DNA from 3 places in the Actinotalea sp. JY-7876 genome. Region 2 is predicted to be linked to each of the others. Evidence: predicted binding sites of a transcription regulator. Region 2 holds the regulator's gene; each other region holds the start of a gene.
What was found. The regulator LexA, encoded in region 2, represses DNA repair genes until DNA is damaged. The targets are predictions, from matches to a motif close to TCGAACANNTGTTCGA.

Region 1 (7,273 bases), 1.5 Mb from region 2:
GTCGGGTGGCCAGCGCCAGCGCGTGGCGCTGGCCCGGTCGCTGCTGACCGAGCCCGAGGTGCTCGTGCTCGTGGAGCCGACGTCGGCCGTCGACGCGCACACCGAGGCGCGCATCGCGGAGCGGCTGGCCGCCTACCGGGCAGGGCGCACGACCGTCGTCGTGACGTCGAGCCCGCTCGTGCTCGACCGCGTGGACGAGGTCGTCCTGCTCGCGGGCGGCGTGGTCCGCGCCCGGGGCACGCACCGCGAGCTCCTGGCGCCCGGCGCCGGGGCCCAGGGGCGCGCGTACCGCGCCGTCGTCAGCCGGGCCTCGGCCGACGCCGAGACCCAGACCGATCAGGGGACCACCGAGGAGGTGCGCCGTGAAGCTGCCCGTCGCTGACAGCGCCGCGCTGCGCGCGCACACCGGGGTGCTGCTGCGGCGGCACCGGGCCGCGCTGGCCCGCGTCCTGCTGCTCCACACCCTGGCGGCGACCGCGGGTCTGGCGGGCCCCTGGCTCCTCGGGCGCATGGTGGACGCGGTGACGCACGGCACCAGCGCGTCGTTCGTCGACCAGGCCGTGGCGTTCCTCGTGCTCGCGGTCCTCGCCCAGACCGTGCTGATCCGCTACGCCCAGCGCGGCGCCATGGTGCTGGGCGAGACCGTGTTCGCCGAGCTCCGCGAGGAGTTCGTGGGCACGGTGACGCGGCTGCCGCTGTCGACCGTCGAGCGCGCCGGCACCGGTGACCTCGTGGCCCGCACGACCAACGACATCGACCGCGTCCAGCACACGATCCGCTTCGGCGTGCCGCGCGTCCTGGTCTCGGCGGCGACCATCACGCTCACGCTCGCGGCCGCCGTCGCCGTGAGCTGGCAGGTGGCCGCGGCGCTGGTCGTCGGCGCCCCGAGCGTGGTCCTGACCACGCGCTGGTACCTGCGGCGTGCGGCGCCCGCCTACCTGCGCGAGTCGGCCGCCTACGCCACGCTCAACGGCACGATCACGGAGTCGGTCGAGGGTGCGCGGACCGTGGATGCGCTGGGGCTGGGCCGTCGCCGGCGCGAGCGCGTCGACGCCGACCTGCGCGAGGCGTTCGCCGCCGAGAGCCACACGCTCTGGCTGCGCAGCATCCTGTTCCCCGGCATCGACCTGTCGTTCGTCCTGCCGGTCGTCGCCACCGTGCTGTGGGGCGCCTGGCTGGTGTCGACCGGCTCGGTGAGCGTCGGCGCGGTCACCACCATCGCCGTGTACGCGCTGCAGGTGATGCACCCGATCGGCGAGCTCATCTACTGGCTCGACGAGATCCAGGTCGGCGCCACCTCCCTCGCCCGGATCATCGGCGTGCAGCAGGTGGCACCGGACCGCACCGCCAGGCCGGACGCCGTGCCGGCCGACGAGCACGTCGTCGCCTCGGGCGTGCGCTATGCGTACCGGCCGGGCCACGACGTCCTGCACGGCGTCGATCTCGACCTGGGGCTGGGCGAGCGCCTGGCCGTCGTGGGGCCGTCGGGCGCGGGCAAGTCGACCCTCGGGCGGATGCTCGCGGGCATCCACCCGCCCACGCGAGGGACGGTGACGGTGGGGGGCGTCCCGCTGGTCGACCTGCCCCTGGACGACCTGCGCGGGCACGTCGCGCTCGTGACGCAGGAGCACCACGTCTTCGTCGGCACGATCGAGGAGAACCTGCGGCTGGCCCGTCCCGAGGCGGACGACGACGAGCTGCGCCGTGCGCTCGCCGCCGTCGACGCCACCTGGGTCGACGCGCTGCCCGACGGGCTCGCCACCGAGGTGGGCTCGGGCGGGCTGACGCTGACGCCCGCGCAGGCGCAGCAGGTCGCCCTGGCGCGGCTCGTCCTCCTCGACCCGCACACCCTCGTGCTGGACGAGGCGACCTCGCTGCTCGACCCGCGCGCCGCGCGGCACCTCGAGCGGTCGCTCTCGGCCGTGCTGACCGGCCGCACGGTCGTCGCCATCGCGCACCGCCTCCACACGGCGCACGACGCCGACCGGGTCGCGGTGGTCGACGCCGGCCGGATCACGGAGATCGGCTCGCACGACGAGCTCGTCGCCGCGGGCGGGGAGTACGCCGCGCTGTGGCGGTCCTGGCAGCAGGACTGACGCGCCAGGCCCTCGGCCTCACGTGCGCGTCCGGATCCCGGGCGATGCCTGGTGCGTGTCGGTGGCCGTTAGTACACTAGTTCGATCGGCGGCGAACCGGTGCACAGGGGGCGAGATGGTCCAGGCGGGTGGCGAGGTCGAAGGCCTCGACGCGCTGGTCGCCCGGCTGCGCGCCGACGCCGCCGCGCTGGCGGCGATGCCGTTGAGCGGCCTGGAGGGGCCTCGGGCCTCGGCGGTGCGCCAGGAGCTGCGGGTGGTCGGAGACCAGATCCACCTCGCATCCTCCGTGCTCCTCGCCGCAGTCGAGGCCGACGGGCGCTGGGCCCTGGGCGGCGCGGACCGCACGCTCGCGGGTCACGTGGCCCGCCGGGAGGGCATCGCCTACGGCGACGCGAACCGCCAGGCCCAGCTCGGGCGGGTCATGGGTGAGCTGCCCGTCGCCCGCGACGCGGTCGCGACAGGGGAGATCACGCGCGGCCACGCCGAGGCGCTCAGCCGCCTGGTGTCCTCCCCCGCCCGGCGCGCCGCCCTGGCCAGCGACCTGCCCGACCGCAACGAAGCGTTCTTCGTCGACCAGGCCAAACGCCTGGGGGTCGACGAGTTCCGGCGGCTGGCCAGTCGCATGGCCGCGAAGCTCGACGACCAGGCCGCCGAGCGCGAGCACCGCCAGGCCGTCGCGCTACAGCGCCTCACCTTGACCCCGCGCGGCGACGGCGTCACGGTCGCGGGGTTCCTCACGCACGAGAACGGTCAGCTCCTGGCCACCGCCGTCCGATCCATCGCCGGCGTGCCGGCCAAGGACGACCAGCGGCCCGTCGAGCAGCGCCAGGCCGAAGCGCTGGTCGACCTCGCCCGCCTGGTCCTGGACAAGGGCCTGACCGGTGTCGGCGCACAGGTCCGCCCGCACCTGAACGTCCACGTCTCCTGGGACACCTTCCAGCGCCTGGCCACCGACGCGGCCGCCCGCGACGGCGACGGCGCACCCGCCCAGCGCACCGGGCTCGAAGCCGATCTCCTCGACCCCGCCGAGCTCGACTCCGGCGACCCGGTCCCACCCTCGGTCCTGGCGCGCATCGCCTGCGACTCCGAGGTCACCCGCATCGTGTTCGGACCCGAGAGCCAGATCCTCGACGTCGGCCAGGACGAGCGCACCTACACCAAGGAGCTGCGCCGCGCGGTCATCGCCCGCGACCGGCACTGCCAGTACCCCGGATGCACCGCACCACCCACCCTCGGCGAGATCCACCACATCCGGTGGTGGTCACGCGGCGGCGACACCTCCACCGACAACGGCGTCCTTCTCTGCTGGCACCACCACGACCACGTCCACACCCACGACCTACGCATCACCCGAGTCCCCCACGGGTTCGAGTTCCGACACCCCGACGGCAGACCCGCCGTTCTGCCCGAACCGGCCGAGGCCGGACCACCGGGACGCGCCGTCCCCGCGGCGGTGGAGCGTAGAACCGGCGCACCACCGGGCGACGACGCGTTGGCGCTCGCATGCTGACCCCTCCCGGGACGCAGCGCGCGGCCCCGGCAGGTGCGGCGTGCAGCCCTCCCCGCCCGTCAGGCGGTGCCCTGCGCGGGCACGCCGGTCCTCCGGCCCAGGCGGGCGAGCACGGTGGTGGCGCGGTCGGCACCCGCGGCCGGCTCGACGCCCGGCCTGCAGATGCCCTCCATGTACAGGGCGTCACCGAAGCCGGCGGCACCGGCCTCCATGCGGTCGACCTCGGCCTCCGTGAGCCCGGGGTCGGCACCCACGGCCGTCGCGACGTCCCAGCGGTGCACGACCATGTCCCACACGTAGAACTGCACCAGCGCCGCCCCGAGCGTCGTCGGGCCGAAGAACCCGTCGAAGCCCTTCGTGGCCACCTCCTCGTCCGCGAGCGCGGCGCGCACGCGCGCGGCGTGCGCGTGCCAGGCGGCGGCGGGGTCGGCGACGACGTCGGGCGCGGCACCCAGGTCGATGCCGCGCTCCGCGAAGAACGAGCGCTGGGTCTCGACCATGTGCGCGACCACGTCGCGCGCGGCCCAGCCCTCGCACGGCGAGGGCCGGTCCCACGCGTCCGGAGGCGTCGCGTCGATCAGGGCGGTCAGCGGGCGGTCGGCGGTCTCGTACTGCTCCAACGTGGTGTCCATGCCCGGGACGCTAGGCCGCGCCACCATCATGGCTCTTGATGAAACCCGACACGGTGACGCCGCCGGGCCGCGCTGACGCGGCGTACGCGGTCGAGCGCGCCCACCTCAAGCGCCCCGACGACGCCTCCCACGAGATGTTCCGGTACCCGGTGAGCCCCGACCTCGCCGACCTCGCACTGCGGTTCTGGATCCCCGTGTGGTCCGTCCCACCGGGCGAGGAGGCACCCCAGCGCGTCCTGCAGTACCCCGTCTGCCTGCTCGTCGTCAGCGCGGACTACGCCCGCTTCTACGGCCCCGTCTCCGGGCTGTCCACGACGGTCCTCACGGGCGACGGCTGGGCCGTCGGCGTGATGTGCCGGCCCGCGGCCGGGTACCTGCTCACCGGCGGACCGGTCGCGGACCACACCGACCGTCACGTGGACGTCGAGCAGGTGATCGGCGCCGAACCCGCATCCCGGCTCGTCGGGCGCGTGCGCGCGGCGATGGCGGGCGACCCGCGCTCCCCGGACGCGCACCGCGCCGCCATGGCCGCGTGCGAGGAGGTCCTGCGGCGCCACCTGCCCGTCGACGACGAGGGCCGCCTCGTGAACCGCATCGTGGACCTCGTGGAGCACCGGGACGACCTCACCCGCGTGACGCAGCTGTGCGCGGAGGTCGGCCTGAGCGAGCGGTCCCTGCAGCGGCTCGCGCACCGGCGGCTCGGGCTCACCCCCCGCTGGCTGATCCAGCGTCGCCGGCTGCACCAGGCCACCGAGCACCTGCGCGCCGGGACGGCGACCCTCAGCGAGGTCGCGGCCCGCCTCGGCTACGCGGACCAGCCGCACTTCCACCACGACCTCGTCCGGGCCACGGGCACCACGCCCGGGGAGTTCGTGGCCCAGCACCGCCGCGGTATTACCGAGGCGCCCTAGCCCCCGCAGGCGGCAGGATGCCGGCCATGACGATCATCGACGAACAGGGGCGGCCCGAGCCGCCGGTCGCGGCCGACGAGACGAGCACGCTGCTCGGCTACCTCGAGTACCACCGGGCGACGCTCGAGTGGAAGTGCGCGGGCCTCGACGCCGCGGGGCTCAGCACGACGGTCGGCGCGTCCACCATGACGCTCGGCGGCCTCCTCAAGCACCTCACCTTCGTCGAGGACCACTGGTCCTCCTGGTTCCTGCACGGCCGGGAGCGGCACGCGCCCTGGGACACCGTCGACTGGGCCGCCGACGAGGACTGGGACTGGCACTCGGCCGCCGAGGACTCGCCCGAGGCGCTGCGCGGGATGTGGCACGAGGCCGTCGAGCGCTCGCGCCGCGACGTCGCCGACGCCCTCGACGAGGGCGGGCTCGACCAGCTCACCGTGCGCAGCTGGCGCGACGGTCGCACGCCCAACCTCCGGTGGGTCCTGGTCCACCTCGTCGAGGAGTACGCGCGCCACAACGGCCACGCCGACCTGCTGCGGGAGGCCGTCGACGGCGCCACGGGTGACTGAGCCCCGCGCGGCGGGGTGCAGGCTGGTGCCGTGGACCTGAACCTGCCCCGCCTCGGCCTCGTGGTCGTCGACGACGACGAGCTGCGATGGCGGTTCTCACGGTCCAGCGGGCCCGGCGGCCAGGGCGTCAACACCACCGACTCGCGCGTCGAGCTGTCGTGGGACCTCGCGCGCACGCCGTCCCTGCCGGCCGAGGTGCGGGACCGCGCCGTCGCGGCGCTCGCACCGCGCCTGGTCGACGGCGTGCTGACGGTCGCCGCGTCCGAGCACCGCTCCCAGCTCCGCAACCGCCAGGCCGCCACCGAGCGCCTCGCCCGGCTGGTCGCCGAGTCGCTGCACGAGCAGACGCCGCGCCGCGCCGCGCGGCCCAGCCGCGCCTCGCGCACCCGCCGCGCCGCCGCGGAGCGCCGGCGCCGGGACGTCAAGGCGTTGCGCCGGCCCCCACGCGGGTCCGCGCCGGACTGACGGCGGCGCCCTCCGGGACGTCCTCCTCGTCGCGTCCCGCGACCGGTCCCGTGCCCGGACCGTCGCCCGCGCCGCCTCCGCCCGGCCCGCCGGGTCCGTCGTCGTCGGGCCCGCCCTCGATCTCCTCGCGGGCCAGCCGCGTCTCGTCGCGCACCATGCGGGCCCACAGCAGCACGGCGAAGCCACCGAAGATCCACCACTGGAGCGCGTACGCCAGGTTCTGGATGTTGAGCCCGCCGCCGGCGAGCGTCGGCGGGGGCAGCGTCTGGACGCCGTCCGGCGCGGAGGCCTCGACCAGGTAGCCCGAGTAGATGGGGCCACCCCAGCGGTTGACGAGCTCGGCAGGGCTCACGGCGTCGACCTGCCCGGCGGGCAGGTCCGTGGCGATCCCCGCCCCCTCGCCCACCTGGAGGAAGCCGACGACCTCGACCGCGTCGGTGGGCGGTTCCGGCGCCTCGGGTTCGGCGACCCACCCGCGGACGACGGCCAGCACCGCGTCGTCGACGCGCAGCGGCGCGACGACCAGGTAGCCGGTCCGACCGTCGAGCGCGCGCCCCGGCACGAGGACCTGGTCGGGCTCGAACGCGCCGGAGGCCACGACCTTCTCCCCCACGAGCTCGCCGCGGAAGGAGGACTGCGGCTCCAGGACGTCCTGCAGGGGCAGCGGGTCGGCCTCGGCGATCGCGGCGCGCCGCTCCTGCTGCTCGGCGTCACCGCGCAGCTCCGCGCGGTCCAGCTGCCACACGCCCAGGCGCGCGCACACCGCGGCGGCACCCAGCAGCAGCACCAGCAGGACCAGCATCCGCGGCGAGAGCGCCGTGCGCACGTACGAGGGCGGCACCGGCGAGCCTCCGGCCCTGACGTCGCTCATCGATCCACCCGTCCGCCCGCGCTCGCGGGCCACTCCCACGGTACCCGCGGATGGGTGCGGCCCCGGCCGCGATGTGGTGGCATGGGGACAGCGCACGGCACCGAGGCCCTGTCAGGACAATCGTCCCATGAATCACGGGCGAGGCGCGGCACGCTGATCACGCCCGCCGGACACCCCGGCGGCCCCGTCGAGGAGGAGCGCACATGACCTCGGTCCTGGATC
Region 2 (7,273 bases):
TTCTCCCCCCTCGCCCAGGGTCTGCTCACGGACCGGTACCTGCGCGGCGTGCCGCCGGACTCGCGTGCCGCGCGCGGCGGCTCCTTCGACCCGGCGTGGCTGACGGCCGAGAACCTCGGGCGCGTCCGGGGGCTCGACGCGATCGCCCGGGCCCGTGGCCAGAGCCTCGCCCAGATGGCGATCTCGTGGGTGCTCCGCGACCCGCGGACCACCTCGGTGCTGGTCGGGGCGAGCAGCACCGCCCAGCTGGACGACACCCTGGCCGCCCTCGACGGGCCCGGCTTCTCGGTGGACGAGCTGACGGCGGTCGACGCCCTCGCGCAGGACGCCGGCGTGAACCTCTGGGCTGCACGCTCGAGCGACCTGTGACGGGACCTTCTGGTCATCAACCTACGGTTGCGTAACCTAGAATCGAGACGTGGAACCCACCGCCGACCGCCCCTGGCTCGCCTCGTACGCACCCGGCGTCCCCGCCGACGTGCCGGAGCTGGACGGGCCCGTGACACGGACCCTGGAGAACGTGGCCGCGCGGTACGCGGGCCGCGTCGCGACCGACCTGCTCGGCCGCGGCACGACCTACGGCTCGCTGGCCCGCCGGGTCGCCCAGGCCGCCGGCGCGCTGCACGCCCACGGCGTGCGGCCGGGCGACCGCGTGGCCCTGGTGCTGCCGAACAGCGCGACGCACGTCGTGGCCTTCTACGCGGTGCTGCGCATCGGCGCCGTCGTGGTCGAGCACAACCCGACGTACTCCAGCGAGGAGCTGCGCCACCAGCTGGCCGACAGCGGCGCGACGGTCGCGCTGGTGTGGACCAAGGCGGTCCCCGCGGTGCTCGAGGCGCGACCGCACACCTCCGTGCGCACCGTGGTCGCGGTCGACCTCGCCGCCGACCTGCCGCTGTCCTCGCGCGTCGCCCTGCGCCTGCCGATCGCGGCCGCGCGGCGCAGCCGCGACGCCCTGCGGTCGCCGGTCCCGACCGCACCCGACGTGACCACGTGGGCGCGGTTCGTCCGGGGCGCGGAGCCGCTGCCCGCGGCACACCCCCACCCGGACCTGGACGACGTCGCCCTGCTGCAGTACACCGGCGGCACGACGGGCACCCCCAAGGGCGCCGTCCTGACGCACCGCAACATCGCCGTCAACGCGGCGCAGGGCCAGGCCTGGACCCGTCACGACGTGGGCAGCGAGACCGTCTACGCGGCCCTGCCGTTCTTCCACGCCTTCGGCCTCACGCTCTGCCTGACCTACGCGGTGCGCATCGCGGCGACCTCGGTGATCTTCCCGAAGTTCGACGTCGACACCGTGCTCGCCGCCCAGCGCCGACGCCCCGCGACCTTCATGCCGGGGGTGCCGCCGATGTTCGAGCGCCTGGCTGCGGCGGCCAAGCGCACGGGCACGGACCTCACGTCGCTGCGCCGGTCGATCTCGGGCGCGATGGCCCTCTCCGCCGAGACGGCGCGGGCGTGGGAGGAGGTCACGGGCGGGATCCTCGTCGAGGGGTACGGCCTGACGGAGACCTCGCCGGTGGCGCTCGGGAGCCCGCTCTCCGAGGCACGTCGTCCGGGGACGCTCGGCCTGCCCTTCCCCTCCACGTGGATCCGGGTCGTGGACCCCGAGGACCCCATGGTGGACGTCCCGGCCGGCGATCAGGGCGAGCTCCTCATCTCGGGCCCCCAGGTCTTCCAGGGCTACTGGAACCGGCCCGAGGAGACCGCGGCCGTCCTGATCGAGCGTGAGGGCCGGACGTGGCTGCGCACCGGCGACGTGGTGGTCGTGGAGCCCGACGGCTTCGTGCGCCTCGTGGACCGCATCAAGGAGGTCATCATCACCGGTGGCTTCAACGTGTACCCGTCCCAGGTCGAGGACCACCTGCGGCAGATGCCCGGCATCGAGGACGTCGCCGTGGTCGGGGTGCCCGCCGCCGGTGACCTCGGCGAGCGCGTCGTGGCCGCGGTGGTCCTGTCCCACGGTGCGACGGGCGTCGAGCTCGACGCCGTCCGCGCCTGGTGCGAGACCCGCCTGGCGCGCTACGCCCTGCCGCGCGACCTCGTGGTCCTCAGCGAGCTGCCCCGCTCCCAGATCGGCAAGGTGCTGCGGCGCGTCGTGCGTCAGGACGTCATGAACCGCTGAGGCGGCGCACCCTCAGCGCGCCGCCTCGCGCAGCACGCGCGAGCGCACGTAGTCGTGGACCTCGTCGAGGGTGGCGACCTGCCGGTCCGTCTGCCCCCACAGCTCACGGCACCGGTCCGCGTCGACCCCCAGGGCCGGCGCCAGCGCCGTCATGGTCTGCCACAGCCCGCGCTTGCCGACGACGGCGCTGCGCAGCAGCTCGACCTCCAGGAGGGCCGTCAAGGGCTCCCGCTGCAGGCCGGCCCCGCTCGTCTTCAGGCGCGCCAGCCGCTCCCCGGCCCAGGTCGCCACCTGCTTGGGCCGGGCCTGGACCAGGTCCAGGTCGCCGATCAGCGCGCGCAGCTCCTCCCGCTCGCCCTCGACCTCGTCCGCCACGCGGGTCAGTCCCGGGCCCACCGGGGTCCGGGCGAGCGCCTCGGCCGTCCGGCGCATGCGATGCGAGCCGGCCACGGCGCCGGCGAGATGGTCGTTGAGGTAGGTCGACAGGGCCGCGCGGTCCAGCCCACCGGTGGCGGGGGACGTGCGGCCCGCAGCGGCGTCGGTCATCGCGCCTCCCGTCTCGTGACCGGACAAGCGTCGCAGAGGCACCCACGCGGCGCGACCGGATGACGCTCAGGCGGGACGGTCGCCGTGCTCGGCGCGCAGCGCCGTGATGGCGGCCTCGAAGTCGTCCAGCGACTCGAACGCCTGGTAGACGCTCGCGAAGCGCAGGTACGCCACCTCGTCGAGCTCGCGGAGCGGGCCGAGGATCGACAGCCCGATCTCGTGGGCGTCGAGCTCGGCCGTGCCGGTGCTGCGGAGGTTCTCCTCGACGCGCTGCGCCAGCAGGGCGAGGTCGTCCTCGCTCACGGGGCGCCCCTGACAGGCCTTGCGGACGCCGTTGACGATCTTCTCGCGGCTGAACGACTCGGTCACCCCGGACCGCTTGACCACCGAGAGCGAGGCCGTCTCCAACGTGGTGAAGCGGCGCTGGCAGTTCGGGCACTGCCGCCGGCGCCGGATCGAGGCGCCGTCGTCGGACGTGCGCGAGTCGACCACGCGGGAGTCGCTGTGCCGGCAGAACGGGCAGTGCATCGCGCCTCCACCTCCTCCGGCTGACCGCCACACCGTACCGTCGGCGGGCACCGCGCTGCGAACCGCGGTGGTCACGGACGCTGGGGGCCAGGGCGGCGGGATCAGCGCTGCGGAGTCAGGGCTGGGGATCAGGGCTGCGGCACGAGGATCTGCTGCCCGACCTGGAGCTCCGCACCGCCCAGCGCGTTGAGCTGGACGAGGTCGGCGACGACGTCGCGACGGTCCTGGCCCGGCGCCGCGACGCCCCCGGCGATCTCCCAGAGCGTCTCGCCCGGCGCGACGACGTGCGTGACCACGGGCTGGGCGGCCGCGGGAGAGTCCGCGCCGGCGGCCTGGGCCGAGAGCACGACGCCCGCCCCGGCGGCGGCCGCGACCAGCCAGACCGTCAGCCGGCCACGGCGCGTGAGGCGCAGGTGCCCGCCCTGGGCCCGCCCGTCGGCGGCCCGGACCTCCGGGACGCGCCGGGTCGTCGTGCGGCCGGCCGTCGTGCGTCCGGCCGTCGTGCGTGCGGCGGGCGTGCGGACGGACAGGACGGGCTCGTGGTCCCACATGATCGCCGTCATGGCGTCTCCCCTTCGTCGAGCGATTCGAACGCGTGTCCGTCGAACGGCTGTACGTCGAACGTCTGTACGATGTCTACCACGGGCCACCCACCGTGTCGAGACACGCTCGAACAGATGTTTGATCACGCGGCATCGCGCCCCTAAGGTGGAGGCACGACGAGAGACCATCACGAGGCACTGACACGACCCGTCGCAGGGCCGGTCGCCCGAGAAGACATCGCCCGAGAGACATCGCCCGAGAGACACGGAGGCCGTCATGGCGCCCAGGACCACACCCCCGTCGGGCACCGACCAGCAGCCGGGCGGTGACCTCGCGTCGGTGACCGCGCTGCCGGACGCCGCCGCGGGCGGCGACGGGCTCACGCCCCGCCAGCGCCTCGTGCTCGAGACGATCCGGTCGAGCGTCGAGCGGCGGGGCTACCCGCCGAGCATGCGGGAGATCGGCGAGGCGGTCGGGCTGACGAGCCCGTCCTCGGTCAAGCACCAGCTCACCGTGCTCGAGCGCAAGGGCTACCTGCGGCGCGACCCGCACCGTCCGCGCGCCATCGAGGTCGTGCAGCCCGACGACTCGCGGGCCATCAGCCGGCTCGGCGCCGACCGGGGCGGCGTGCCCGTCGACGAGACCGGCATGCACGACGCCGCCCCGGCGCCGTCGTACGTGCCGGTCGTGGGTCGCATCGCGGCCGGCGGCCCGATCCTCGCCGAGCAGGTCGTCGAGGACGTCTTCCCGCTGCCCCGCCAGCTCGTCGGCGAGGGAGAGCTGTTCCTGCTCAAGGTCGCGGGCGACTCGATGATCGAGGCCGCCATCTGCGACGGCGACTGGGTCGTGGTCCGGCGCCAGCCCGTGGCCGAGAACGGCGAGATCGTCGCGGCCATGATCGACGGCGAGGCGACCGTGAAGACGCTACGGCGTGCGGACGGCCACGTCTGGCTGCTGCCGCAGAACGCCGCCTACGAGCCGATCCCGGGCGACGACGCCGTCGTGCTCGGGCGCGTGGTGAGCGTGCTGCGGAGCCTGTGACCCCCGGTCAGAGCCCGAACTGCCGCGCGACGGCGCGGATCTGGTCGGCGGACCGGCGCAGCCCTGCCAGCTCCTCGTCGGACAGCGGGATCTCGAGCCGGGCGGCCACGCCGTCTCGGCCCACCACGGACGGGACCGACAGGCACACGTCGGAGATGCCGCGGTAGTCCTCCAGGAGCGAGGACACCGGGAGCACCCGGCGCTCGTCGCCCAGCACGGCCTCGATGATGCGTGAGCCCGCGAGGGCCACCGCGTAGTTGGTCGCGCCCTTGCCCGCGATGATCCGGTAGGCGGAGTTCACGACCTCCTCCGCGATCCGCTGGCGGTCCGCGGCCTCGAGCCGGCCGACGACCGTGCCGTTGGGCCCGGGCACGCCCGGCCACTCCATCAGGGGCACGGCGCCGATGGTCGCCGAGCTCCACAGCGGGATCTCGGAGTCGCCGTGCTCGCCCGCGATGTACGCGTGCACGTTCTGCACCGCGATGCCGGTGTGCTGCGCGAGCAGGTAGCGCAGCCGCGAGGAGTCGAGCACCGTGCCGGAGCCGAACATCTGGTTCGGCGGCAGGCCGGAGAACTTCAGCGCGGCGTACGTGACGATGTCGACCGGGTTCGTGACCATGACGTACACGGCGTCCGGCGCGACCGCGACCAGGTCCGGGAGCATCCCGCGCACGAGCCCGATCGTCGCCTCGGCGAGGTCCAGGCGGCTCTGCCCGGGCTTCTGCTTGGCGCCCGCGGTGACGACCACGACGTCGGCACCGGCGCAGACCTGGATGTCGTCGGACCCGACCACGTCGGCCATCGGCATGAACTGGATGCCGTGGCCGATGTCGAGCGCCTCGGCCTCGACCTTCGCCGTGTTGATGTCGTAGAGCGCCACGGAGCGCGCGGCCCCGCGCATGAGGGCCGCGTAGGCCATGGTCGAGCCGACCGATCCCGCGCCGACCACCGCGAGCTTGGTGGTGCGGCGCCCGGTCGGGGACGCGTCGAGCCCCATGTCGTCGTGCTCGTGCTCGACACGTCCTGCCACGTCCGCCATGAGCCGTCGCCTCTCGTTCGTCGGGTCGTGCCTGCCACCCTACGGGGCGGCGTCCGGCCCCCGGGTGATCGCCGGCCCGCCGGCCTGTGCGGCGAGCCGGGCCAGCGCCGCGCGCGCGACGCCGCCGTCGGTGGTCTGCCAGAAGGGCGGCATGGTCCGGGACAGGAACTGCCCGTAGCGCGCCGTCGCCAGCCGCGGGTCGAGCACTGCCACCACCCCGCGGTCGGCGTCGGTCCGCACGAGGCGCCCCGCGCCCTGCGCCAGCAGCAGGGCGGCGTGCGTCGCGGAGACCGCCATGAAGCCGTTGCCGCCGCCACGCTCGACCGCCTCGGTGCGCGCGGAGCGCACCGGGTCGTCCGGGCGCGGGAACGGGATGCGGTCGATCAGCACCAGGCGGCACGTCGGGCCCGGGACGTCGACCCCCTGCCAGAGCGAGAGGGTGCCGAACAGGCACGTCGCGTCGTCCTGCGTGAACCGCTCGACGAGCGTCGGCAGCTGGTCGTCGCCCTGGCACAGGACCGGGACGTCGAGGCGCTCGCGCATCGCCTCCGCGGCCGCCACCGCGGCCCGGCGCGAGGAGAACAGGCCGAGCGTCGCGCCGCCGGCCGCGGTGACGAGCGAGGCGATCTCGTCGAGCTGGGCGTCGGTCGTGGGCTCGCGCCCCGGGGCCGGCAGGTGCCGGGCGACGTAGAGGATCCCCGCGCGCGGGTAGTCGAACGGGCTGCCGACGTCGACCCCGTGCCAGCGCATCGGCCCGGGCGTCGTCGCCGCCGCGCGTGCGGCATCCGGCGCGACGTCCTCCGCGACCTCCGGCGCGGCCGGCTCGGTGCCGCGCCGGACCGCGTCGGCGCCGGCCGCGGTGCCGGCGACGGGCGCGGCGGGTGCGGCGTCGGACGCGGCGTCGCCCGGGGCGGCGTCGAGCCCCACGGAGCGCGCGAGCGGCACGAAGCTGCCGCCGAGCGTGAGCGTGGCGGAGGTGAGCACGGCGGTCCGGCCGGCGAGGAGGTTGGAGCGCACGAGACCCGCCACGGCCAGGGGCGCTGCGTGCAGCCGGGAGACCCCGGCGGAGCGGCCCCAGCCCTCCCCGCCGCGCGCGCACCACACCACGTCCCGACCGTCGCGTACCGGGTCGCCCGTCATCCGCTCAGCGATCTCGAAGACGGTGAGCACCGCGGACGCGGCCATCTTGCGTCCGCCCTCGGCCGACGGCGCCGTCGTGCCCGGCTCGGGCTTGAGCAGCGTGAGCAGGGCGCGGGCGGCATCGCGGACCGCGGCGACGGACGCGGCGAGGTCCGGCGGGAGCCCACCCCGGAAGCGACCCTCGGGTGCCTCCGCGAGCGCGGCACCGAGGTCCTGGCCCGCGACGTCGAGATCCGTCGTGGGCACGCCGCCGTGGCGCCGTGCCAGCCGCGCGGCGTGCTCGACCGTGGCGGCGGACAGCTCGGCCG
Region 3 (7,273 bases), 1.8 Mb from region 2:
GCCAACCGCCTCAATCGCCTGGGCACGCTGACCTACGCCGACGCCTGCTGCGACGACGGACGCCGGGCGCGCGCCGGCGTCGGCGCTTCCTTCCGTGCACTGCGTGAGGGATAGGGGTGACCGCTGGCCTATGTGTGGCTCCCGGAGTGGCACAAGACCGGTCACCCTCGCTCCTGAGAACCCTTTCCTGGGATCGACAGCTCAGGTAGGGCCCCAAGCAACTTGTCGCACTATGGCGCGACGGGCGCCACAGCGGGGCCCGACGGCGGCGTGGTGCCGCTCTCCTGGTCACGGGGCGGCGAGGCACCGACGAGAACGCGGCCGAGCACCAGCACCCCTAGCCCCGCAATCACCACCGCGAGCAACGCCACGCGCAGGCTCGTGGCGTCGGCGACCACGCCCACGACCATCGGCGAGATCAGGAAGCCGACGCGCAGCAGCCAGCTGACCACGGTGAGGCCGACCCCCGGCGGCAGGCCGGGCAGCTCGTCGGCGGTGTGCATGACAGCGGGGATCAGGGTCGCGACGCCGAGCCCGGCGAGCGCAAAGCCCACGACCGTGGTGCCGACGGACGGGACGGCGAGCGCCAGCCCCATGCCTGCCGCGATCGCGGCGCCGCCCACGCGGGCGACGCGGCGCTGGCCGAACCGGTCGACGGCTCGGTCGCCCGTCAGGCGGCCGATCGTCATCGCGACCGAGAGCGAGACGAACGCGAGCCCCGCCGTCGCGGCGTCGGTGCCGACCTCCCCTCGCAGGTAGAGGGCGCCCCATGAGGACCCGGCGTCCTCGACGAAGGCGCCGCCGGCCCCGAGCACGCCGAGCGCCGCGAGCATCAGCACGGCGCGCCCGCCCAAGCGACGCAACGCCGACGTCGACGCAGCGCCATGGGCGACGTCGTCCGCGGGCTCGCGCTCGGCGTCCTCGGGACCGCGCAGCATGAAGCGGTACGCCACGACGGCGACGACGCTGAACAGCACGCCGGACGCGGCGAGATGCGCCGGCAGCGGCACGGACAGCCCCGCGGCGACGGACCCGAGCACTCCGCCGACGACGGCGCCCACGCTCCACAGGCCGTGGAACGCGTTGACGATCGAGCGCCCGTAGGCGCGCTGCACGCGGAAGCCGTGCGCGTTCTGCGCGACGTCGATGACGGCGTCCAGCGCACCCGCGACCAGCATCAGCGCGGCGAGCGCGCCCCACGCCGGCGCGAGCGGCAGGCAGGCGACCGTCACCGCGGACAGGACCAGCCCGAACGCCGCGACCCTGCCGGAGCCCAGCCGCTGGATCAGCACGGGCGCGAGGAGTCCCGCGACCAGTGCCCCCGCCGGCATCGCCGCGATCGCGGTGCCCAGCTCGGCGTTGCTCAGGCCGAGGCGGTCCTTCACCTCGGGCAGCCGCGGCACGAGGTTCGCGTACAGGACGGCGTTGACGAAGAAGACGGCGGACACCGCGGCGCGGGCACGCCGCGCCGTCAGTGCGGGCGCGGCCGGGGAGGACATGGGGGCTCCGGGTACTCGTGCGGTGACGACGTCGTCGTCGCGGTGGTCAGCGGGTGAGGCGGAGCAGCGCGTGGCGCAGCTGCTCGGGGGTCATCGGGTCGGTCGAGAGTGCCTGGTGCAGGACGAGGCCCTCGACGAGCGCGTCGAGCTCGCGCGCCGTGACGGGGTCGAAGTGCAGCTCGAGCGCGCGCCGGCTGCGGACCATCCACGCCTCCGTGACCTCGCGCAGGGCCGGGCGGCGGGCGGCGGCGACGTAGAGCTCGACCGCGAGCAGCAGGGAGCGCCGGTCCGCGACGAGGTCGTCGGCCAGGTGCTGCGCCAGCGCCTCGACGGCGGCCTCGGCGTCCGGCGCGGACCGCATGCGGGCCTCGAGCGCCGAGGCGACGTCGTCCGCGAGGACGCCGAACGCCTCCTGGTGGAGCTCGTCGAGCGTGCTGTAGTGGTAGGTGAGGGACCCCGGCGAGACGCCCGCCGCCGCCCCGACCGCGCGGTGCGTGGCACCCGCGACGCCGCGCTCGGCGATGACGTCGAGGGTGGTCCGGATGAGCTCCGCGCGGCGGTCCGGGTCGGTGTGCAGCGCACGGCGGCGCTGCGGGGCGCGGGCCTTGGGCGGGCGGTCGGCGGCGTCGTCGTCCGGGCTCACGGCTGGCGCTCCGGGGCGACGTCGTCGTCCTCCAGGGTGCGGATGACGCGCGCCGGGTTGCCGACCGCGACGACGTTGGCCGGGAGGTCCTTGGTGACGACCGAGCCGGCGCCGACGACGGTGTTCTCGCCGATCGTGACCCCCGGCAGGACGATGACCCCGCCGCCCAGCCAGACGTTGTTCCCGATGGTGATCGGCTCCGCCGCCTCCCACTTGTCGCGGCGCGGGCCGGGCGCGATGGGGTGCGTCGGCGTGAGCAGCTGGACGTTGGGGCCGATCATCACGTCGTCGCCGATGGTGATGGGCGCGACGTCGAGCGCCACGAGGCCGAAGTTGGCGAACGTGCGGGCGCCGATGCGGATGCGCGAGCCGAGGTCGACGTAGAACGGTGCGCGGATGCCGCTGCCCTCGCCGATCGAGCCGAGCAGCTGCTCGAGGATGAGCCGGCGCAGCGGCTCCTGGCGCGGGGTCGTCGCGTTGTACGCCGTGATGAGGTCGATCGCCGCGGCGCTCGCCTCGAGGATGCGGGGGTCGTCGGCGATGTAGAGGTCGCCCGCGAGCATGCGGTCGTACATGGTTCGGGTGTCGCCGCCGCGGGTGTCGCTCGTCATTTGTACAACTGTACAGATCGTGCGCGAGCCGCCGCTATGCGTCCGCGTCGACCGCGGCGTGTGGGCCGAAGGGGTTGTCCGACCTGTCCCGGTGCAGTATTATTCGAACATACGTTCGAGTGATCCGAGGAGGCGGGCATGGCGGTGCTGGCGGCGGTGGAGCCCTTCGGGGTCGCCGCGCCGGCGCGCGTGGTCGCGGACGTGCGCGGGTTGGTGGAGCGGGTCAAGGGCGCGGGTGGTGCGGCGGGTGACTGGTCGGCGCTGGAGCGGCGTGAGGTGCTGGCGGCGCTGGACGCGGCGGTCGGTGCGTTGACGGTGGTGCGGGGCGAGGTGCTGCTGGCCGAGCGGGACAGTGGGACGTGGCGGGCGTCGGGTGATCCGAGCTTCGAGGCGTGGCGCGGTCGCACGTCACGGTCGGGGGCGCGGGCGGTGCTGACCCAGGTCCGCCAGGCCGACGCCGCCACCCGGTTACCCGCACTGGGCGAGGCCGCCCGCGAGGGCGCGGTCACCGTGGACCACATGGACGCGCTCGGCCGCGTGGTGGCCGGGGCGTCGGGGGCGGTCAAGGAGGCCCTGGCTTCCCCGGAGCGGCAGGCCCAGCTGCTGGAGACCGCGCGGCGGGTCGATGCGGGGACGTTTGCGCGGGCCGCGGCGCAGCTCGCCGCCGAGCTGGACCCCCTCGCGCACGAGCGCGGGCACCAGGCCCAGCGCGCCGCACGGTTCCTGACCCTGTCCGACACCCCCGAAGGGACCCGCATCAAAGGGCTCGTCGATCGGATGGCCGGGCACCGGCTGCGGCTGGCCCTCGAAGCGGTCTCCCCGCGGCCGGGCAAGGACGACGACCGCTCCCACGAGCAGCGCCGCGCCGACGCCCTGGACACCATCGCCGAGAAGATCCTCGCCCTACCCGAGACAGGCAGCGGCGCCGCGGTGCGACCCCACGTCTCCTTCCTCATGGACGCCGAGACCTGGGCCGGGCTGCGCGCACTGCGCGCGACCGGCGAGCCCGATGGTTCCGATGCCGCGTCGTTCGCGCCGGTCACCCTGGAGGACGGGACGCCGGTGCCGATCAGCGAGGTCGCCCGGGCCCTGTGCGACTGCGACCTGACCCGCGTCGTGATGGACGCCGACACGATGCCCCTGGACATCGGACGCACCCAACGCACCTACACCGGCGTCCAACGCCGCGCCGTGATCGCCCGGGACCGCGGGTGCTCGTGGCCCGACTGCGGCGCCGAAGCCCGCTGGGGCGAGGTCCACCACATCCGCTGGTGGGAACGCGACAACGGACCCACCTCCCTGACCAACGGCGTCCTGCTCTGCGTCTTCCACCACCACGAGGTCCACCGACGCGACCTGACCATCACCCGACAACCCGGACCACCCGGACCAGGACGCCGACCCCGGTACACCTTCCGTGACCAGCGCGGGCGACCCGTCGCCGTGCCGAATCGCGCCGCGCCCGGACTCGCTGACGATGGGGATGGCGGGGCCGGGGCGCCGATGCCGGACGCGGCCGGCCAACCACCGGACCTCTTCACCGTCCAGTGACACGCGGGGCGCCATCGAGCGCTGCGGGGCGCGCCGCAGCGCGCTGCCGGGCGGCTGACACGCGGTGCCGACGTGCCGCGTGTGGTGCTCGGAGCGTTCGCCACCCGGCAGCAAGGACGACGCGCTGCACCGCACCGCACCGCACCGCACCGCACCGCACCGCACCGCACCGCACCGCACCGCACCGACGGTGGAGCTACCGGCGCGGCTCGCGGGTCCGCGTCCGGAAGCCGCGGCGCAGCGCATGGAGAACGAACAGCACGCCGCCGATGGTCAGCACCCACGCCCCGGCGACCCCGACCGCGGGCGTCGACGCGCAATCAGCGCCGCCACCGCTCCCAGTGACGCAGCTGCCGCCCTGCACGCCCCACACCGCACCGATCACCACCGTGACGGCGAGGGCGGCGAGCAGCCAACGTCTGCCGCCCGTCCGATGCGTCATGGCCCGGACCATCCGCCCTCGTGAGGCACGCCCTACCCCAGGCCCAGGCGGAGGTCGGCGGTGCGGACCGGGAGGCCCGTCTCGAGGGAGACGTTGCCGGCGACGCCCACGACGACCGAACGGACGCCGTCGAGGAGGCCGGCCGCGCGACCCAGCGGGTCGTGCTCGGCGCCGCGGAAGAGGTCGCGCAGCATCTTCTCGTCGCCGCCGCCGTGGGCACCCTCGCCCGCAGGGATCTCGACCTCGACGGCCGGACCCCAGTGCTTCTGGACCACGAGGCGCTCGCCGTGGGCCGGCCGCGCGCCGGCGGCCTGGACGTCCTCGACCGCGCTCGGGTCCACGACCAGGCGACCGTCCTTGCCGACGAGTACCGCGCCGCGCTCCACGACCTCGAGCTCCGCGCGCCCGGCGGTGCCGTTGACCGAGACCCGGTAGCCCTCCCACGGGCCGTGGGCGTTGAGCGAGTAGGTGAGCGTCGCGCCGCGGGCGTAGTCGACGATCACCGCCAGGTTGTCCTCGATCGTGATGCCGGAGGAGAACACGTCCCGGTCGCGCAGGTAGCCGTCGTGGTGCTCCACGTCGAGGTAGAGCTGCTTGAGCCGCTCGTTCTCCCGGAGGTCGAGCAGGAAGGGGTCGTTGCGCGTCGTGCGCGTCGAGCCGCGCGCCGGGCGCCGGATGAGCCCACGACGGCGGGCGTTGGACGCCCCGTAGAAGCGCAGGGCGCCGCTCGCGTAGACCCGCGACGGCAGGTCCGCGAGCCACCAGTTCACGAGGTCGAAGTGGTGCGACGCCTTGTGCACCAGCAGCCCGCCCGACAGGTCCTTGCGCCGGTGCCAGCGCCGGAAGTAGTCGGCGCCGTGCATGGTGTCGAGCACCCACTCGAAGTGCACGCTCGTGACGTCGCCGATCTCGCCCGAGGCGATGACCTCCTTGAGGGCGCTGTTGCGCGGCGAGTACCGGTAGTTGAACGTCAGCACGAGCGAGCGCCCGGTGTTCTCGACGGCGTCGACGATGCGCCGGCACCCGGCGAGGTCGGTCGTCAGGGGCTTCTCGAGCACGACGTCGGCCCCCGCGGCCATCGCCCGCGCGACCATCTCGGCGTGCGTGTGGTCGGGGCTCGTCACGATGACGGTCTGGACGTGCTCGACGTCGATCAGCTTCTCGAGGTCCTCGGGCGCGTAGCGCGCCGGCACCTGGGCGCCCGCGGCGCGCACCAGCTCGTCGTAGAAGTCCATGCGGCCGGGGTTCGGCTCGCACCAGGCCACGATCTCGCCGACGTCGGCGTGCGGCCCGAGCAGCGCCTCGACGTACATCTGTGAACGGTGGCCCGTGCCGACCACCGCGTACCGGCGCCTGGCCGGACCCTCCTGCGCGACTCCACCCATGGGGTGTCCGTCCTTCCTGCTCCCGTGAGCGGACCTGCGTCCAGGGCTGACTCGGGTGGCCGTGCGGGCGCACTGCCCGCACGGCCACCCCACCAGTCGCAGCGGCGAACCGCTAGCGGTCAGTTGCCGGTCGCACCCTCGACCTCGCTGATGAACTGCGCGGCAGCGTCCTGCGGGCTCATCCGGTCGAACAGGACCTCCGCGTTGATGCGGCGGATGATCTCGGCCACCTCACCCGCGCCGACCGGCGGCACCGGCAGGCCGTCCACGATCTCGTCCTCGAGGTCGGTCAGGAACTCCGCCGCCTGCTGGTCGACGGGCGAGAAGTTGTCCACGACGGACTCGCGGACCTCGGTGTTCGCCGGCAGACCGCGGTCCGACAGCATGATCTCCGCGGCCTCGGGGTCGTTGAGCAGGTAGTCGATGAGCGTCGCGGCCGCCTCCGGGTGCTCGGACGTGGCGGAGATCGAGTAGAACATCGCGGGCTTGAAGTACATCCCGGTGCGCTCGTGCTCGGTCTCGCCCGGGTGGCGGAGCAGCTGGACCTCCTGGCCCGCCGCATTGCTCACGGCGCCCAGCTGGTTGCTCCAGAAGAACGCCATGCCACCCCGGTTGGTGCCGACGAGGGACTGCTCGGGCCCACCGGCGTCGATCTCGACCGTCTCGGCCGCGGACGGCGTCGCGCCCTGGTCGCGCAGCCGCAGCGAGATCTCCCACCACTGCGCGAGCGTGTCCTCGCTGAAGCCGATCGAGCCGTCCTCGTTGTACAGCGACTCCCCCTGCTGCCGCGCGAAGATCGCGAAGCCCGGCTCGTTGAACCCGTAGTCCTGCGTGCCGTACATGCCGTCGGGCAGCTTCTCGCTGAGCTCGGTCGCGATGTCGACGTAGTCGTCCCAGGTCCAGGACTCGTCGTCGGGCAGCTCGACGCCCGCCTGCTCGAACACGGCCGTGTTGGCGAGGATCGCGTAGGCGTTCACGCCGGTGGGCAGGCCGTACTGGCCGCCCTCCATCTCACCCGACGCGAGGATCGACTCGTCCAGGTTCCCCAGCTCGACGATGTCGCTGTACTCGTTGATGTCGGCGAGCACACCGCGCGTGGCGTAGTCGCGCAGGTAGCGCTCCTCCTGCGTGATGATGTCCGG

Region 1: a site for LexA is predicted at 2,166-2,181, ahead of H2O74_RS13045 (HNH endonuclease signature motif containing protein). Genes of this name have one in related genera too.
Region 3: a site for LexA is predicted at 2,857-2,872, ahead of H2O74_RS14360 (HNH endonuclease signature motif containing protein). Genes of this name have one in related genera too.

Annotation. Positions count from the first base shown of each region.
Region 1 is NZ_CP059493.1:2,836,834-2,844,106, forward strand. Features, by position in the region: gene H2O74_RS13035 (ABC transporter ATP-binding protein) at 1-382, shown strand, start outside; gene H2O74_RS13040 (ABC transporter ATP-binding protein) at 363-2,096, shown strand; gene H2O74_RS13045 (HNH endonuclease signature motif containing protein) at 2,212-3,606, shown strand; gene H2O74_RS13050 (TIGR03086 family metal-binding protein) at 3,666-4,238, opposite strand; gene H2O74_RS13055 (AraC family transcriptional regulator) at 4,277-5,149, shown strand; gene H2O74_RS13060 (DinB family protein) at 5,176-5,715, shown strand; gene arfB (alternative ribosome rescue aminoacyl-tRNA hydrolase ArfB) at 5,746-6,180, shown strand; gene H2O74_RS13070 (SURF1 family protein) at 6,137-7,051, opposite strand; gene H2O74_RS13075 (phosphoketolase) at 7,255-7,273, shown strand, end outside.
Region 2 is NZ_CP059493.1:1,338,749-1,346,021, reverse strand. Features, by position in the region: gene H2O74_RS06375 (aldo/keto reductase) at 1-369, shown strand, start outside; gene H2O74_RS06370 (AMP-binding protein) at 419-2,128, shown strand; gene H2O74_RS06365 (hypothetical protein) at 2,141-2,674, opposite strand; gene nrdR (transcriptional regulator NrdR) at 2,741-3,202, opposite strand; gene H2O74_RS06355 (LysM peptidoglycan-binding domain-containing protein) at 3,331-3,765, opposite strand; gene lexA (transcriptional repressor LexA) at 4,022-4,786, shown strand; gene H2O74_RS06345 (L-lactate dehydrogenase) at 4,794-5,783, opposite strand; gene H2O74_RS06340 (ATP-dependent DNA helicase) at 5,865-7,273, opposite strand, start outside.
Region 3 is NZ_CP059493.1:3,112,991-3,120,263, forward strand. Features, by position in the region: gene H2O74_RS14345 (MFS transporter) at 231-1,499, opposite strand; gene H2O74_RS14350 (TetR/AcrR family transcriptional regulator) at 1,546-2,142, opposite strand; gene H2O74_RS14355 (sugar O-acetyltransferase) at 2,139-2,753, opposite strand; gene H2O74_RS14360 (HNH endonuclease signature motif containing protein) at 2,892-4,304, shown strand; gene H2O74_RS14365 (hypothetical protein) at 4,501-4,746, opposite strand; gene H2O74_RS14370 (Gfo/Idh/MocA family protein) at 4,779-6,131, opposite strand; gene H2O74_RS14375 (ABC transporter substrate-binding protein) at 6,251-7,273, opposite strand, start outside.